3 regions of the Luteococcus japonicus genome follow, and region 1 is predicted to be linked to each of the others. Evidence: riboswitches for the same ligand, from Rfam matches in the RefSeq annotation. Region 1 holds a riboswitch; each other region holds the start of a gene.
What was found. A riboswitch is a leader RNA that binds a small molecule or an ion and turns the genes downstream of it on or off. The one in region 1 is predicted to bind thiamine pyrophosphate.
Positions count from the first base shown of each region.

Region 2: linked by a shared signal. The riboswitch ahead of EDD41_RS07410 (ECF transporter S component) and the one ahead of EDD41_RS06100 (MFS transporter) in region 1 are both predicted to bind thiamine pyrophosphate.
Region 3: linked by a shared signal. The riboswitch ahead of thiM (hydroxyethylthiazole kinase) and the one ahead of EDD41_RS06100 (MFS transporter) in region 1 are both predicted to bind thiamine pyrophosphate.

Region 1 covers NZ_RKHG01000001.1:1,251,975-1,256,340, reverse strand. The annotation lists gene EDD41_RS06125 (CYTH and CHAD domain-containing protein) at 1-372, opposite strand, end outside; partial or broken gene EDD41_RS18120 (CYTH domain-containing protein) at 489-788, opposite strand; gene EDD41_RS18115 (CoA transferase) at 960-1,355, shown strand; gene EDD41_RS06110 (hypothetical protein) at 1,366-1,620, shown strand; gene EDD41_RS06105 (hypothetical protein) at 1,685-1,912, opposite strand; TPP riboswitch at 2,091-2,200, shown strand; gene EDD41_RS06100 (MFS transporter) at 2,194-3,522, shown strand; gene thiM (hydroxyethylthiazole kinase) at 3,519-4,301, shown strand; gene EDD41_RS06090 (thiamine phosphate synthase) at 4,298-4,366, shown strand, end outside.
Region 2 covers NZ_RKHG01000001.1:1,509,702-1,514,067, forward strand. The annotation lists gene EDD41_RS07395 (hypothetical protein) at 1-599, opposite strand, end outside; gene EDD41_RS07400 (HhH-GPD family protein) at 649-1,533, shown strand; gene EDD41_RS07405 (DUF998 domain-containing protein) at 1,471-2,193, opposite strand; TPP riboswitch at 2,283-2,392, shown strand; gene EDD41_RS07410 (ECF transporter S component) at 2,438-3,058, shown strand; gene EDD41_RS17785 (ABC transporter ATP-binding protein) at 3,064-4,366, shown strand, end outside.
Region 3 covers NZ_RKHG01000001.1:1,661,578-1,665,943, forward strand. The annotation lists gene EDD41_RS08095 (TenA family protein) at 1-192, opposite strand, end outside; gene thiD (bifunctional hydroxymethylpyrimidine kinase/phosphomethylpyrimidine kinase) at 194-1,003, opposite strand; gene thiE (thiamine phosphate synthase) at 1,000-1,683, opposite strand; gene thiM (hydroxyethylthiazole kinase) at 1,680-2,480, opposite strand; TPP riboswitch at 2,474-2,567, opposite strand; gene EDD41_RS08115 (PhzF family phenazine biosynthesis protein) at 2,773-3,594, shown strand; gene EDD41_RS17140 (ATP-binding cassette domain-containing protein) at 3,651-4,366, shown strand, end outside.

The DNA.
Region 1 (4,366 bases):
CGGCTCGGTGCGTTCGGCATCCATCAGGGCGCGATAGACACGTAGGACACTGCGCAGCCGACGGCAGGCCACCCGCAGCTTGTGCACGGCGTCGGGGGCGTCCGCGCGCACCTCCGGCTCCATCGCCTGGACCATGCCCACCTGCGTGGCGAGGTAGTCCCCGATCACCTGGGCGGCGCTCCGGGGCTGGTCCTCCGTGCGCTGTGTCAAGAGGCTGCCAAGCGCCTGCACCAGCTTCGAGGTGGCTGGCTGTGCCTGGGCGCCCTGGGCCTCCAGGGCCCGGGAAATCGCGTCGAGGTCCCCCTCGTGCCCGGCGGGTGTGAGTTCCACCTCCACCTCCTGCCAGGCGTGCTCCTCGGTGCCGCGGCGCACCGTGACCTGGTCCTCGCAGAGCAGGGCAACGGTGGTTCCTCCCTCATCGAGCAGGGGGTCTCGCGACGGGCGGTGTCCAGGCGGGCGACGGGCACGAGCGGCGCGCGCTTGACGACATCGGCCACGTGGCTGCGCAACAGGTGGGGGACGCGGGTGGTGCTGGCACCGGGCAGGATCTCGGCGCCGATCTCCTCACGGGCATGGCCCTCGCCGGGCAGTTTGAGGTGCCACCCCTCGTCGTGTCCGCCGGTGCGGCGCCGCAGGGTGATGCCGCGGCGGGCCAGCACCAGGTCAGGCGTGTCGAAGTAGACTGCCCGCAGGGACAGTTCGTCCCCCGCGCCGAGTGTGACGCCGTCGAGTGCCCTGATCCGGCCGCCCTCGGGCAGGCGGAACTTGCGTTCGATCTCCACGGACATGTCGTCTCCTCAGCGGCGGTGCTGTCGTGCGGCCAGCCTAGCTGGCTCCGCCATCCGAAACTGGACCGCACGGTGTTGCAGCACCTGCGCACGGCGCTAGGTTTCGGCGAAATCCCGCGGAAGCATGACCTCACCTACCAGGCGGAGGTAGGGACACTGCAGCCCCCGTCGATGCCCAGGATCCTGCTGGCGGACCTGAACAGCGCGGAACGGGCCGTCGGGGAGGCACTCGCCGCCGTGCTGCACGCGAGCCGGACGGGGCGGGGAAGCCTGCGGGAGGTGGCGCTGAGTGATCTCGCCCAGATGATGGGTGACCCGGTCCGCCACGGCCTGACCACCCCCGACGGGATCCTTGGCGGATCCCTGCCCGGCTACGGGATCTACCGGGCCTCCGACGGCTACGTGGCCCTGGCCGCGCTGGAGCCGCACTTCTGGGAGCGGACCCGCGCCGAGCTGGGCGTCGAGGGGAGCCGGGAGGAGCTGGAGACCCTCTTCGCAGCCCGGAGCGTGGCGGACTGGGAGGCGTGGGCGGGGGAGCGGGACATCCCGCTGGCCCGCGTCCGATAGGTTCGCCTGCATGGACCAGCCCGATGACTTCATGATCGGTGCGCTGCTCGGGATGACCGTCGGCGCCCTCAACCACGTCGACCCGTCAAAGGCACAGGAGAACGAGGCAGCCTTCATGCGCCTGCTCAGCCTTCCCGTGGAGCAGCGCAATGCGGAGGCGGCGCAGCTGATGCGCGCGCTGGACTGGGACGAGTCCGTCGAGGACGTCAATGACCAGGGCGTCCAGCAGCTGGTCGCCTGGGGCCTCTTGCTGCGCGACATCTGAGGACGGCGCAGTAGGGGACAGACGCCTCGTGGTCCGCACTGACCCGAGGCCTCGGCCCCTGTGCTCAGGCGGCCTGGGCGATGCCCCGAGCGGCCTCGCGTTCCTCCTCACGGCTGCTGGCGACGGTGGCCGCGCGCGCCGGGATCTGCTGCGCTCGGGTCTCGGGGGCCAGCTCACGACGACGGTGCAGGTACATGCCGATCAGGACGAGCGGGGCGAGCAGGAAGGGGATCGCCACGAACAAGGCAAGGCAGAACAGGGCGAGGACGACGATTCCAATCAGTGCGGACATGACACCCAGATTGGTCGATGCGAGGGGCGATTCTGGCCCTTGACCGGGGTTCTTTCAGCTTCTCCGAAGCCGATTCAGCAAGTCTTCGGGTTCATCTCATCCCGCGTTGAGCAATCCGTCACCCGCCTGTCACCTGATGCCCGTCGCGCGGGCCACACCTCACACACCGCTAGGGTGTGGGACATCCCACGGGAGCCCTCGGCAGAGGGCTGAGATCGAGCTGTTGCCGCTCGGACCGTCCGAACCTGCCCGGATCATGCCGGCGAAGGAAGAGAGATGTCATGACGAAGATCCATGCCCACACGCTCGTCGAAGCGGCCCCGCGGGTGAGCCGGGCGACGTATCGCCGCGCCGCCCTCACCGGCGGCGTGATCGGGAACTACGTGGACCAGGTCAACATCTTCCTGCCGGCGCTGGCCCTGGCCCCGGCCATGAAGACCCTTGCGGGGCCCAGCGCCGCGTCCTCCGGCACGGCCATCGTCGTGATGGCGATGCTGCTGGGCCGCCCGGTGGGCGCGACGGTCTTCGGACGGATCGCGGACCGGGCCGGACGCACCCGCACGACGGCCGTCGCCATCGCCGGCACCGCGGCCTGCACGCTGTTGATCGCGGCGCTGCCCACGCACCGGGTGCTGGGCGGCGCCACCTTCGCGCTGTTGGTGGCGCTGCGTTTCGTCGGGGGCATGTTCATTGCCGGGGAGTACTCGGCGGCGGTGCCGTTGGCCATGGAGTGGAGCGCGCCGCGCCACAGGGGGCTGTTCAGTGGATTGATCATGGCGATGGCACCCTGTGCGCAGGCGACGATCGCCTTCGTCACGGCAGGCATGCTGATGGCCCTGGGGCCGGAGTCCTATGCGGCCTGGGGATGGCGCCTTCCCTTCGTTGCGGGCGGGCTGGCCTCCTGCGCCATGTTCGTCTTCTACCGGCGACACGTGGCCGATGCCACCCGGGCCGTGCGGCCGGGAATCGACGAGGCAGGTACCCGTGGCAGCCTGCGCGAGGTGGTGCTGGGGCCGTGGCGGGGCGCCTTCTGGCGGATGTTCTGCCTGATGAGCGGGTTGTGGTTGATGACCCAGATGGTGGTGCTGCTGCTCGGGCAACGCCTGGTCAGCGACGCCGGGCTCTCGGCGGGCCGGGCCTCCGTGGTGATGGGCTTCGCGTCGGTGGGACAGGCGCTGGTGATGGCGCTCACCGGGCACCTGTCGACCCTGGTCGGCCGGCGACGCTACTTCCTCTTCGCGACGACGATCGCCGCCGTCGGCGGCTCCGCGGCCTGGTTGTGGATGATGGGCACGGGGCCGGGGCTGGTGGGGCTCATCGTCGGCGCGGTGCTGGCGCAGGTGCTCACCGTCACCGCCTACGGGCCGGTCGGCGCCTACCTGAGCGAGGCCTTTCCCGCCCACGTGCGCTCCACCGGGTACGGCACCGCATATTCCGCGTCGATCGTGTTGCCGGCCCTCTATCCCTACTGGCTTCCGTGGCTGGCCGGTGGGACCAGCCGCAATGCCGCCGTGGTGCTGGTGCTCATCGCGGGCTCTGCGCTGGTGTCGCTCGGGGCCGCGCTGGGACCCCGGTTGGCGCCGGCCGAGATCGAGCAGGTGGCGGTGTGAGCGGCCCCGGGGCCGTGGTGCGCGGCGTGCGCGGCCGGGAACCTCTGGTGCACTGCCTCACGGCGGCGGTCAGCATGAACCTGGTGGCCGACGCGCTGTTGGCGGCGGGGGCGCGCCCGATGATGACCGAGACCCTCGACGAGGCGCCCTTCGTGGTGCGCCGCGCCGATGCCCTGCTGGCAAACCTCGGCACGCTGAGCACCGACGGCAGGGGCGGGATCCCCGCCACGGTGGAGGTGGCGCGTGAACTGGGGGTGCCATGGGTCCTGGACCCGGCCGCCATCGGGCCCAGCCCGGTGCGGGTGGACCTGGCCCGCCAGCTGCTGGCCCTTGGGCCGAGCGTCGTGCGGGCCAATGCCTCGGAGGTGCTGGTCCTGGCCGGGGACTCGACGGGTGGCAGGGGAGCCGACTCCACCGCGGACCCGGCCGAGGCCCTGGCCGCGGCCCGGACGATCGCGGCTCGGTACGGCACCGTGGTGGCCATCTCCGGTGCCCAGGACGTGATCACCGACGGCCGCCGTGAGGTCCGGGTCAGCAACGGGCACCCGCTGTTGACCCGGGTCACCGGCACGGGCTGCACCCTGGGCGCCCTGACGGCGGCCTGCTGCAGCGTCGCCAGTCCGCTGGATGCCGCCGTCGCGGCGACGGTGTGGCTCGGCGTGGTGGGGGAGCGGGCGGCGCGATCCTGCCCCCGGCCGGGATCCTTCAAGGTGGAACTGGTGGACCAGCTCTTCGAGCTGGACGGCGACGAGGTGGAACGAGGAGCGAGCGTCTCATGACCGACTGGCGGATGTACCTGGTGACTTCTGGAAATGACCGGCGCACCGTCGAGGTGGCCGCGGCT
Region 2 (4,366 bases), 260 kb from region 1:
TTGCCCTGCCAGGTCACCTTGGCGGCGAAGGACTTGCCGCCGGTCAGGTCGGCCTTGCCCTTGGGCGCCCAGGCGGGGCAGTGCACGGTGGTCCAGATCCGGTCGCTACCCGAGGTGACGGCCAGCTGCACCGGGGTCTTGGCCAAGTCCAGCGTGCAACCCTTCTCGCTCTTCATCGTGATGGTGTAGGCGGCGCCGGCACCGATCTTCGGTGACCGGGAACCGTCGAGGGACAGGCTCACGTCGCCGCCCTGGCACTCGGCAGGCGCGCTGGGTGTGGGGGTGGGCGTCGGGCTCTGGCTGGGGGTCTGGCTGGCACTGGCCGACGGCGTGCTCGACGCACTCGCACTCGCCGAAGGACTCGCGGAGGCCGACGCGCTCGGGGAGGCCGATGGGCTGGGCGTAGCCTCGGCGCTGGCCAGCGACGACGGGTTCTGCGGCGTGGCAGCGACGGTGGAACGGTCGTCACCGCCGAACAGGCCGGACAGCACCCACCAGATCAGCCCGAGGGCCAGCAGGAAGGCCACGACGAAGATGCCGCGTCGCAACCAGTAGGTGTTCTCAGGCTCCGGGCCGGACGGGTGGATCACCGAGTTCATGCACCGATCGTAGGGTTGGTGGGCGGCTTTGCCTACCATGGCTCGCGTGATCCAGGACAACGAACTCACCGAAGACGCACGCCGCCGCATCGTGGCCCGGGTGGGTGACTGGTTCGACGAGCACCGCCGGGACCTGCCCTGGCGCCGCTCCACGCCGTGGGGCGTCATGGTCAGCGAGTTCATGCTGCAGCAGACGCCCGTCTCCCGGGTCCTCGGCCCCTGGCAGGAGTGGATGGAGCGTTGGCCCGCCCCCGACGACCTGGCCAGCGAGCAAGCCGGTGCCGCGGTGGCAGCCTGGGGCCGGCTCGGCTACCCCAGGCGCGCGCAGCGGCTGCACCGCGCCGCCACCGTGATCAGCGAGCAGCACGCCGGCCGAGTGCCCGGGACCCTGGAGGAGTTGCGGGCCCTGCCCGGCGTCGGGCAGTACACGGCGGCCGCCATCCTGTCCTTCGCCTTCGGCGGGCGCGCGGTGGTGCTGGACACCAACATCCGTCGCCTGCTCTGCCGCGTGGAGGACGGCCGGGAGTTCCCGCCGGACTCGGCCACCGCCTCGGAATGGCGCCGGGCGGAAGACTGGCTGCCCGACACCGACGAGCGCGCGGCGCACTGGGCGGCCGCGTCGATGGAGCTGGGAGCGCTGGTCTGCACGGCCCGCAGTCCGCGCTGCGAGGACTGCCCCGTCAAGGATTCCTGCCGCTGGCGGGCCGCCGGACACCCGCGGCACGACGGACCCCCGCGTCGCACCCAGGCCTGGCACGGAACCGACCGCCAGTGTCGCGGGGTGCTGCTTGACCTGGTCCGCCAGAACCCCGAGGGCGTCACCGTCGAGGTGGCGCTTGGGGCCTGGGCGGAACGGGTTCAGGCGGAGCGCTCACTGGCCGGGCTGCTGGCCGACGCGCTGGTCCGCGACGACGGTGGCCTGCTGCGGCTGTGATCCCCACCAACGCCAGGCCAGCACCATCAACAGCGCGGTGGTGAGCAGCAACTGGCCGCGTTGGACGAGGCCCATCATGTCCATCCGGACGCCGGGCAGGTGGGCGGCGAGGGTTGCCGCCAACAGGCCCAGCCACAGCACGAAGAGCGCGCCGAGCACCATGCGGCCCTCCCACCCGATCCAGCAGCGCACCCGCTGACGACGCCACAGCAGAACCGCGAAGGCCACGCCGAGGGCCGTGACCGCCACCGTGCTTGTGCCGGTGTGCGCCAGGTGGGTCCACGGCACCTGCCAGCTGGCCTCCCGGGCGGCGCATTCGGCGTCGCGGGTGGCCACACAGCTCATCGGACACAGGGAGTCGGCGACGGTGGCCAGCCCGAAGAGCGCCAACAACCGGAAGGCCCAACGCTCGTGACGCCAGCTCGGGCTCCTGCGCAGCAGGAGCAGGGCCACCAGGCCGGCCACCGTCATGCTCACTCCCGCCAGGGTGTCGCCCATGCGGAAGAGCAGGGCGTGGGGTTCACCGTTGGCCCCCAGCTCGCTGACATAGGAGGTCCGGGGCGAGAGCTTCGTCGGCAGCAGGAGTTCCAGCAGCCACACGGAATAGAACAGGCCGCCCAGCATCATCAGCCCGGCCGAGACCCGTCGCGCGCTCCTCATGCCAGCAACGCTAGGAGTCTGTCGGGTCAGCATCCGTCCACCATAGGGCCTGTCCGGGGGAAACCCGGGTCGTAATGACTGCTAGCCTCATGGGTGCACACGGGAGTCCGGAGCACCGGGCTGAGAGGAAGGTTTCGCACCTTCGACCGTCGAACCTGATCTGGATCATGCCAGCGCAGGGAGGCCTCTTGCGGCAACCGAAGGCCGGCTGCCACCCGTGCCCATTCCTCGAGAGGGCACACGAATGAGCACCATCACCGAAGACCCCACCCGTCCCCGCAGCAGTTCCGGCTGGCGCGTGGTGGACATCGTCGTCGCCGCCATCCTGGGCGTTGCGGTCGGCGTCATCTTCTGGGCCTTCAACAACACCGTCGCCACCGTCTGGGGGCCGCTGGAGGCTGTGCTGCCCGGCCTGGCCGGTCTGATCACTGGCGTCTGGTTCCTGGGCGGAACGCTGGGCGGTCTGGTCATCCGCAAGCCGGGCGCCGCCCTGCTGGTGGAACTGTTGGCCGCCACCGTCTCCGTGCTGCCCGGCAACCAATGGGGCATCACCACGCTCTACTCCGGCCTCGCCCAGGGAATTGGCGCGGAGATCGTCTTCGCGATCTTCGCCTGGAAGCGCTGGAGCCTGCCGGTGGCAGCCTTCGCCGGAATCGGCTCGGCACTGGGCGCCTTCGTCAACGAGTACTTCCTGATGGGCAACCATGCGAAGAGCTTGGCCTTCAACGCCACCTATCTCGTCTGCCTGGTCATCTCCGGTGTGCTGCTGGCCGGAGGACTGGCCTGGGTGCTGATGAAGGCCCTGGCATCGGCCGGGGCGCTCGATCGCTTCGAGTCCGGCCGCGAGACCCGTCGCGCGGTCTGACGCCGATGATCGTCGCCGAGGGTTGGGGTTGGCGCCACGCGAGCCGACGCGACTGGGCGGTACGCGGGGCCAGCTTCACCATTGGCGACGGTGAGCGGGTCCTGCTGCTGGGGGCCTCCGGCGCCGGCAAGTCGACGCTGATGCACGCCATGGCGGGCGTGCTGGGCGGCGCCGATGAGGGCGAGGAGGAAGGGCGTCTGCTCGTCGACGGAGCCCATCCCACCCGACGCCACGGCCACGTCGGGCTGGTGATGCAGGATCCGGAGACCCAGGTGGTGCTGGCCCGGGTGGGCGACGACGTCGCCTTCGGCGCGGAGAACCTGGGCGTGGCTCGCGACGAGATCTGGCGACGGGTGGACGAGGCCCTGGACGCAGTTGGTCTGGACGTCGGCCGTGACCGACCCACCACTGCCCTGTCCGGCGGCCAGAAGCAGCGGCTGACCATCGCCGGAGCCCTGGCGATGCAGGCGAAGGTCCTGCTGCTGGACGAACCCACCGCCAATCTGGACCCCGAGGGTGCCCGCGAGGTGCGCGACGTGGTGGCCCACCTCAGCCGGGAGCGCGGGACCACCCTGGTGGTGGTGGAGCACCGGGTGGAGTTGTGGGCGGACCAGGTGGACCGGGTGATCGTGCTCGCTCCGGGCGGGGGGATCCTTGCGGACGGTGCGCCCGGCAGGGTCTTCGTCGAGCAGCGTGAGGCCCTGTTGGCCGCGGGCGTCTGGGTGCCGGGCGTGGACATCCCCTCGACAGGCTCGGGGAACGGAGAAGGAAGCACGGCCGGGCCTGCCGAGGCCCCCTGGGCCCTGCGCGGCGAAGCACTGGCCATCGGCCACGACCCGCAACATGTCGTGCAGCACGCGCTCGATGTCACCATCCCCGCAGGACGCTCGACGATGATCACCGGCCCGAACGGCGCCGGGAAGTCCACCCTGGCACTTACCCTGGCCGGTCTGCTCCCCCGGCTCGACGGCCGCGTGGTGGCGGCCGGGGAGCTGCGTCCCGCCCGCGTCCTGGGCCCACGGCACTGGGGCAGGCGCAGGCCGGTGGATTCCTCTGACCCCGGCACCTGGTCCTCGCGGGACCTGATCACCCGGATCGGGACGGTCTTCCAGAGCCCGGAGCACCAGTTCGTCGCCACCACGGTGCGCGACGAGCTCGCCGTGGGCCTGCGAGCCCTGGCCGCCGTCGACCCGCAGTGGACCACCCAGCGCATCGACGAGCGCGTCGACGAACTGCTGGCAATGCTGCACCTGTCGCGGATTGCCGGGGCCAATCCCTTCACGCTGTCCGGCGGCGAGAAGCGCCGCC
Region 3 (4,366 bases), 410 kb from region 1:
ATCGGTGGCTCGAAAGGCCAGCATGCCCATCGCCCGCGCATAGTCGGCCAGATAGAGGGCATCCTGCGTCATGTAGCCGGCGAAGACCTCGCGCGGCAGGCTCCCGTCGCCCAGCCCCGTGACGAAGGGGTGCTGCTCGATGGCGTCCAGGATGGGGCGGGCCTCGGCCCAGATCTCGTCGGTGAATCTCATGTCAGTCCTCCCAGAGGTTCCAGAAATGGTGCACCGGCCCGTGCCCGTGGCCGACGTGCAATTCGTCGGCGTGCTCCAGTGCGTGGGTCAACCAGGTCTTGGCGTCGCTGACGGCCTCCAACCAGCCGTCGCGCTGCGGCCGCAGGGTCGCGATGGCCGAGGACAGGGTGCAGCCCGTGCCGTGGGTGTTGACGGTCTCGACGCGGGGTGCCGCCAATTCCGCGACGCCCTGCGCGTCCGCGTAGATGTCCACCATCTCGCCGCCCGCCAGGTGCCCGGCCTTGAGCAGCACCCGCTGAGCCCCCAGCTCCAGCAGCGCCTTGGCCTGGCCCGCCATCGCGGAGGCCTCGGTCACCTCGTCGACCCCCAGCAGCACCGCCGCCTCGGGCAGGTTCGGGGTGATCAGGGAGGCCTTCGGGACCAGTGCCCGCACGGCAGCCTCCGCCTCGCGGTCCAGCAGGCGGTCGCCGCTGGTGGCCACCATCACGGGATCCAGCACGACGTGTTCCCCGCCGCGGACGTGGTAGTCGTCGATGATCCGTCCGACGACCTCGGCCACCGGGGAGCTGCCCAGCATCCCGATCTTGATCGCGTCGGGAAGGATGTCATCGGCCAGCGTCTGCCACTGCTGCCAGACGAAGCCCGGCTCGACGCCGGAGACACCCGTCACACCCGTGGTGGACTGCGCCGTCAACGCGCACACGACGCCCATCCCGTAGCCACCCAGCGCGCTGAAGGCCTTGAGGTCCGCGAAGATTCCCGCGCCGCCACTGGGGTCGACGCCGGCGATGGTCAGCACCTTGGGGATCATGCCGTCGCCTCCTGCCACTCCCGCACGATCATTGCGGTGGCCTCACCGGGGTCCTCGGCGGCGCAGATGGCGCTGACGATCGCCATTCCAGCCCCCGTCGGCTTGATGGGGGCGATCCGCCCGGGGCCCCCCATGCCACCGATGGCCACCGATGGCACCGTGCTCAGCGCCGCCAGCTCGGCCAGCCCGTCTGGGCCGATCGGCGGTTGGGCATCCGGTTTGGTCTGCTGCGCCCACACCGGCCCGATCCCCACATAGTCGAGCGTCCCGGCCGGCAGCGCGTTGGCCGCCTCCACCAGCTCGCGGCGCTCCACGGACAGGCCCAGGATGGCGTCGGGCCCCAGGAGTTCCCGCGCCTGCTCGGGCGGCATGTCGCCCTGCCCGATGTGCGCCCCGTCCGCTCCCGAAGCGCCCACCAGGTGCACGCGGTCGTTCAGCACGACGGGCACCCGGCCCGCCACCACCTCGACGACGCCCTTCGCCAGCGCCAGGAAGTCCTCGTCCGGCATGTCCGGGTCCCGGACCTGGACGAAGGTGGCGCCGTGGTCGACGGCCGCGGCGACGGTGCGGACCACTCCATCGGGGCCACCGCACATGCCGGTGTCGGTGACCAGGTAGACGCTCATGGCTTCGACAAGCTCAGCCGACGTGAGGGGGCGCTCAGCCCACGTGGGCTTCATGACAACCTCACCTTCTCTTCCAGTTCCTCCGGGGTGACCAGGGCCAGCTGGTCGAGCAGTGCTGCGGCGAAGCTCCCGGGCCCCTGGCTCGTGGCGACGGCATTGTCCGCGGCGACGCAGATCAGGGCGGTGGCGGCGCTGGCGGCCAGCAGCGGTTCGCTGACACCCGCGAAGCCCGCCATCAGGCCGCCCAGACTGCACCCCACGCCCGTCACCCGGGTCATCACCTCGTGGCCGTTGTGGATCCGGACCAGCCGTTCCCCGTCGGTGATGTGGTCGACTGCGCCGGAGACGGCCACCACGGCGCCGGTGCTCCGCGCCAGCTCGTGGGCGAGGTCCAGCACCTCCTGGGGGGCTGCGGTGGAGTCCGCGCCGCGGCCGCCGGCCCCACCCGACAGGCCGGAGATCTCGGAGGCATTGCCGCGGATGATCATCGGACGGTTGGCCAGTACCTCGACGGCGAAGGCGGTGCGCACCGGCAGGCCGCCGGCGGCCACCGGGTCCAACACCCACGGGGTCCCGGCGCTGTGGGCGGCCGCGGAGGCCACCCGCATCGCGTCGTAGGTCTCCTTGTAGGGGGTGCCGGTGTTGACCAGCACGCCGGAGGAGACGCCGGCGAAGACCCCGGCCTCCTCCGGGTTGTCCACCATGGCGGGCGCGGCACCGGCCGCCAGCAGGACATTCGCCGTCCACTGCGCCGCCACGATGTTGGTGAGGCACTGCACCAACGGGGTCTGGGCACGCAGGGTGCGCAGGGAATCGGCAAGCTCTGCCGGGGAAATGACGGATGTGCTCATTGAAGAGACGTCCCTTCGCTAGTCCGAACTAGATCAGGTTCGACGGGTCTGTTCTCAGCCACCTGCGTGGCACCCCGCGTCCTTCTCGGAAGGCTATCGCACGTCGGGCCGCCAGTGGCTGCCGGGGGGCACAGCCACGGAGCCGTGGGCGTGGGGTGAGGGTGTGTGGGTGCGGGTGTGTGGGTGCGGGGTGGCGCAACTCACGTAGCTTGATCTGTGAGGGAGAGGACCCGACGCACAGGCACCGCGGCCCGGACCCGATGGACTGGTCAGGCGCGCAAGGATGGTGGGCATGCGCCATCCCTTCTTCGAGATCGACGTCTTCGCCACCACCGCCTTCAGCGGCAATCCCCTCGCGGTGGTTGCCGAGGCCGACGGCCTGACCACGGAGCAGATGCGCGCCATCGCGTCGTGGACCAATTTCTCCGAGACCACCTTCCTGCTCCGGCCCACCACCCCGGAGGCCGACTACCGGGTACGGATCATGACGCCCTTCGAGGAGTTCCCCTTCGCCGGGCACCCGACGCTGGGCACGGCCCGCGCCTGGCTGGAGCTCGACGGGCAGCCCCGCACCCCCGGTGTGGTCGTCCAGGAGTGCGGCGCCGGCCTGGTGCCGGTGCGCGTCGCCGACGACGAGCTGTCCTTCGCCACCCCGCCCTGCCTGCGTGCCGGCCCGCTGCCCGACGACGAACTCGCCGAGCTGCTGCGTGTCCTGGACCTGTCACCCCAGGACGTCGTCGCCCATGCGTGGGGTGACAACGGCCCCGGCTGGCGGATGGTGCAGCTGAGCAGTGCCGAGGCGGTGCGTGCCGTGCGTCCCCGCGCGGACCGTGCTGACGCAAAGGTCGGCCTCGTGGGCCTGGAAGAGCCGGGACGGGATGCCGCCTACGAGGTTCGTGCCATCACCGATGACCGGGAGGACCCGGTGACCGGCTCACTGAACGGCGCGGTGGCGCAATGGCTGCGGGAGCGCGGCCTGGTGGGCAGTACCTACGTAGCGGCCCAGGGAGGTCAGGTGGGACGCGCCGGCCGGGTGCGGATCCACGACGACGGGAGCGACATCTGGGTGGGCGGCAGGGTGGTCACCCGGGTCCGCGGCGCCATCGAAAGCTGAGTCCCAGCGAAGAAAGAGCATTTCTCTACACTGTTTGGTGCGAATATATTGCGGGCATGGACGAGACACTGCTGCAGGCCCGTGGCCTGGAGATGGCCGGGCGCACGTCGATGGTCTTCGGCCCGGTGGACATGGACCTGCCCCGCGGCCAGCTCGGCGTCGTCACCGGCCAGCAGGGCTCCGGCCGTTCGGCCCTGCTGCTGGCCCTGGCAGGGCGCCTCAAGGGTGTCCAGGGTGAACTGACCGTCGGCGAGATCGACGGCATCGCCCACCCCCGCAAGCTGCGCCGGGAGGTCTCCGTGGCCCGGATCACCGGTCTGGCGGACCTGGAGCCCAATCTGACCATCGGTGAGTCACGCGACGAGCGAGCCATCGCGGAGGGCATCGGGGTGCGCCGCGGCCGGGAGCGCTTCGCCCACCTGGAGCGGGAGCTGGGCCACCGCTTCGACCCCGAGCAGTGGGTGGACCGCATGCCCGCCGTCGAGCGGACCCTGCTCACGCTGGTACTGGGTTGCCTCGCGCCGAGCCGCTATGTCGTGCTCGACGACATCGACGAGTCGCTGACCGACCGCCAGCTCGGATGGATCCACGATGGCCTGGACATCCTCCTGGAGGACGGGCAGCACGTGGTGATGAGCGCCCTGGACCAGAGCCCGCTGCCGGCGAAGGCCGTCGTCTGGCACCTGGACAAGCCCACACTGCCCCAGGACGCGGGCTTCGTGCTGCACCTGCCGCGGCACGCGCAGGACCAGGCCTCGCCCACCCGGCCCAT